2 regions of the Romboutsia sp. 1001216sp1 genome follow, and region 1 is predicted to be linked to the other one. Evidence: riboswitches for the same ligand, from Rfam matches in the RefSeq annotation. Region 1 holds a riboswitch; the other holds the start of a gene.

Region 1 (2,426 bases):
ATAAAAAATTTGGTAGTGTTCCAGATAATAATGTTACTAAGTATTTAGCTGTTCCTAGTTCTTTTATAACAGAACTTAATGACCATGCAAGTATTAATATAACCCCAGTCATAATAAGTCCCTTCATTCCATCTATCCAAGCATCTATAGCTTCAGAGATTGTAAGTATATTTTTACTAACTCCAAGAACTATGCCTACAATACTTGCAAATAAAGCTGACTGGAATAATGCAACCGAAGCATCTGCTCCACTAAACGCCTCTCTTATAGCATCAAATGAATATGGAGAATTAGTAAATAATTGTATTAGATTTTGGTTATCTGAGTTCATAGCTGCTGTGTATCCGCTATAATAAAAAGAAATTAACGCAGCTATTATTAATGTTCCTATAGGTATTATTGCATTCCATGAACTTAATTTTATACCTTCTTTTGGCTCTAAATCAGAATTATCATTACTAACATTGTTTGAATTGTTATTATTTTTATTAACACTTCGGGCTTTAATTTGAGCTTCTCTCATTGGTCCAAAATCCTTAGCTAGAACTGCTGATATAACTATAAATGCTAATATTAATATATTATAAAATCTATATGGTATGGTATTTAAAAATACTCCAAATGCATCAGCTTCTACTCCTATACCGTTAAATGCATCATTTATAAGTCCAACTTCAAGACCTATCCATGTAGATATTATAGCAAGCCCAGCTATAGGTGCAGCTGTAGCATCTATTATAAACGCTAGTTTTTCTCTTGATAGTTTCATTTTGTCTGCTACTGGTCTAACTATAGGACCAACTATTAATGAATTTGCATAATCATCAAAGAATACTAATAATCCTAAAAACCATGCTATAAGTTGAGTCTCTCTAGCGGTCTTTGATCTTTTGGCTAGGCTCTCTGCTATAGCTTTTGCACCACCCATTCTAGCTACTAGGCTTATAACCCCACCTATAGCTAAAACTTGAAGTATTATACCTGCATTCCATGGATCTGCTAATGAATTTAATGCCCTATTTACTATATCTAAAAATGCATTAACAAAAGCAACTATAACATTTCCAGATGACATGTTTATTATAAAGCTTCCTGAAAATATACCTACAAATAACGATATTACTACATTCTTAGTTATAAATGCTAAAACTATAGCAACTAATGGTGGTATTAAAGTTATCATCTTAAGTCTTTCTGAATTTATAGTTGATATATCATCCCCCCCTGCAAATACTAATGGCATAGACATCATAAAAATTATAATAGTCATTAATAATACCCTAAAATTTCTCTTGCTTCTCATAAAACTTCCCCCTTAAAATTGTTTAGTCTCTAGTGAATATAAGGGTATAAAAAATTCGCTTCGCTCATGTCGCCAACGACTTCGTCCGTTGCTCAAAATGTCTTTTTTACGCTCTGCAAACTGATTGGTATTACTCAACTTCAATAATTATCCACATTCTTTAAAGTATCATATTTTCCTAAAGCGTAAAAAAGTCTTGAGTATACACTCAAGACTTATAAATTTTTACATAAAGTTATACATTAACTTTTTAGACACAGCAATATAACTATACCTATGTATAAATTTTTCTCAAATGTAGCTCTTCACAAAATAAATTGTGACAGTGATACATATATTTTATGTACCCCCAGGCATATAACCTTAAAGCATCAGCTATACCCTTCGGCAATAGTTCCTTTCCTAATGATTCTACGCGCTTAACTCCTCATTAGTACTTTTAAATATTGCGACCTCTACCCTTTTTATTTTATTCACTTTTATTATTAATAGTATATATACCTTTATTTTTATTTTCAAGTATAAAAGATTTTTTTTATATCATTTATAAATAATATATAATAATTTTGTTATTTATATTTAAATTTATAAATTATTATACCTTTTGTAAATTTTTTTATAAATAGTAAACATACTAATTATGAGGTGATTTTATGAAAAAATTTTTATTTATAACTTTATTATTAACTATATTTTTTAATCCACAAAATATTTTCTCTTTATCTCCAATATATACCCCCAAAGAACCTATGCCTCTACCTTATTCTTATGATTCTCTTGAACCTTATATAGACAAAGAGACTATGATCTTACATTATGATAAACATTATAAATCTTACTTAGATAAATTAAATAATGCCATAAAAGGATACCCTGACCTTTATGCTTGTAGTATTTCTGATTTATTAACTTGTCTAGATTGTTTGCCTAGTGAAATAGCTAAAACTATAAAAGATAATGGTGGAGGAGTATATAATCATGAATTTTTCTTTGAAATAATGTCTCCTAATAGGAAAAAATTACATGGAAAATTAAAAAGTGCCATAAACAGAGACTTTAAATCTTTTGATAATTTTAAAAATGAATTTAATAAAGCTTCACTAAGTGTATTTGGATCTGGATG
Region 2 (2,426 bases), on a different contig from region 1:
CTATAATGGCATATTGCTATTCCAACCCATGCTATAAATCCAGCAAGGCCAGATGCAGCAACTAACCAAACATAAACAGTACTTTCGGCAAATACACCTGTTAAGAAACAAAAAGATGCAACTATAGTAGTTAATATTAAAGCATTTACAGGAACACCTCTTTTATTAGTCTTAGCAAATAGCTTTGGAGCAAGTCCATCCTTAGCCATAGAGTGAAGCATTCTGCTTGATGCATACATACCAGAATTTCCAGCAGATAATACAGATGTTAATATTACTGCATTCATAAGAGAAGCAGCTCCAGCTATACCTGCTTTCTCAAATACCATAGTAAATGGACTTTCAGAAACACCAGCCTGTGTAAAAGGTATTATAGCACCTAAAACTATTATCGTTCCTAAATAAAATATTAATATTCTCCAAAATATGGATTTTATAGCCCTAGGAATAGTTTTTTCTGGATTTTCACTTTCTCCAGCAGCAACTCCTATAAGTTCGGTTCCCTGAAATGAAAATCCTGCAACTAGAAAAATGGCAAAGATTGATTTTATTCCACCATGGAAAGGTCCATCTTTTATAAAATAATTATGAAATCCTATTTCATCAGAACCAATTATACCAACTATCATTAATACACCTATTATTAAAAATATAATTACAGTAACAACTTTAACACCAGCAAACCAATATTCAGACTCACCGTAGGCTTTTGATGATAGGAAGTTTAATCCGACAATTATTATTAAAAATAATAAACTCCAGTAAACTCCTGGTATGTTTGGGAACCAAAATTTCATAACTAAAGAACCTGCAACCATTTCGGCAGCTATTGTTATAGCCCAGTTGTACCAGTAATTCCATCCAAGTGCAAACCCAAGTGCTGGGTCAATAAATTTAGTAGCATAGGAACTGAAAGATCCAGAGATTGGCATAAAAGTAGCCATTTCACCTAAACTTGTTATTAAAAAATAAACCATAATGCCTACTAAAACATATGCAACTAATGCACCACCAGGTCCTGCTTGATAGATAGTATCTCCCATTGCAAGAAATATACCTGTTCCAATAGAACCACCTAGTGCTATCATGTTTAGATGTCTTGCTTTTAATCCTCTTTTTAATTCTTGATTTTGTTCACTCATTTGATTATCCTCCTTATGGTGTAAATTTTCCATAAGTAAGTAACTAAGATAATAAAATTTATCTAACAATAAAAATGCGCTTAGTTTATGTCGCTAACGACTTCGACGGTTACTCAGATATATTTTTATATTATTGAGTTATTGATATACCTTATATAAGTTATCAGTAATTTTAGGTTTACATAAGGTTTTTGTATACAAAAAAAGCCATGAGACTATACCCATGACAAAAATACGTAAATTATATACAAAAAATACAACGTACCGTACGTTTTCATTGAAAATAGCTCTCCACAAAAATGTGACAGTCTTATGCATATTTTACATAAGCCCAGTAAATAGTATCAAAGCCATTAACTATTTACTTCGGCGAAATTTCCTTTTGTATTATTTCATTGAGCTTACCTCCATAATACTACTCTTAAATTTCGCGCCTCTATCTCAGTTATCTACTTGTTGTTTTAAATTATAACCAAAACAAAAAATAAGTCAATAGAAAAGATTAGATTTTGTACAAAAACAATAAATAATAAGTTTACTAACAATAATTGCAAGTGTTAAAATAGAGTTAACATAGTTAGTAAAAATATAACAAGGAGCAAAAGCATTAAATAAAGAAAATTGAGGGGGAAAGCAAGTGACATTATTAAAAAAGAGCATAGCAAGCATAACAACACTATGTTTAATAACTATAAATCTAACTAGTTTGAGTTTTGCAAGTGAGGATATGCAAAAACAAGAATTAAAAAAAGCTATAGAAAAATCGGAACCATTTGTAGTAAGTGGTAATATAAAGGAAGAGAAAAAAGAAGGTATATCACCTCAACAAATCCTAATTAATTATTTAAGCAATGTAGAAAAAACTTCTACTTTCAAAGTCAAATCAAAAGAAGATGATAAAAATGATTCTCAGGTTATAGTAAGACTTCAACAGTATATAAATAATATACCTATCTATGGTTCAGATTTAGTAGGATGCGTAGATTATGACGGAAATATAAAATCAATTTCAGGATATATAGAGCCAACATCAAAGACATTAAAAGGATTTAACTATAATCCGACTTTAACTAAAGATGATGCACTTAAGATAGCAAAGGAAAAACTTGAACTAAAAAATGAATTAAATAAAAATGAAAAAGTAGAGTTATATTTATATAAAAGTAAAGAAGAATATAAACTTGCATACAAAGTAGATGTAAATATAATAGGAAAAACAATTTATAACAAAATTGTATTTATAGATGCTAACAGTGGAGATATAATAAATCAATACGAAAACAC

What was found. Region 1 has a riboswitch for lysine ahead of ABHC41_RS09385 (Na+/H+ antiporter NhaC family protein). Riboswitches for the same ligand answer to the same signal wherever they lie in the genome.
Region 2: linked by a shared signal. The riboswitch ahead of ABHC41_RS04580 (amino acid permease) and the one ahead of ABHC41_RS09385 (Na+/H+ antiporter NhaC family protein) in region 1 are both predicted to bind lysine.

The regions. Positions count from the first base shown of each region.
Region 1 is NZ_JBDPHA010000008.1:63,851-66,276, reverse strand. It holds gene ABHC41_RS09385 (Na+/H+ antiporter NhaC family protein) at 1-1,303, opposite strand, end outside; lysine riboswitch at 1,594-1,769, opposite strand; gene ABHC41_RS09380 (superoxide dismutase) at 1,957-2,426, shown strand, end outside.
Region 2 is NZ_JBDPHA010000003.1:51,020-53,445, reverse strand. It holds gene ABHC41_RS04580 (amino acid permease) at 1-1,142, opposite strand, end outside; lysine riboswitch at 1,419-1,589, opposite strand; gene ABHC41_RS04575 (cell wall-binding repeat-containing protein) at 1,780-2,426, shown strand, end outside.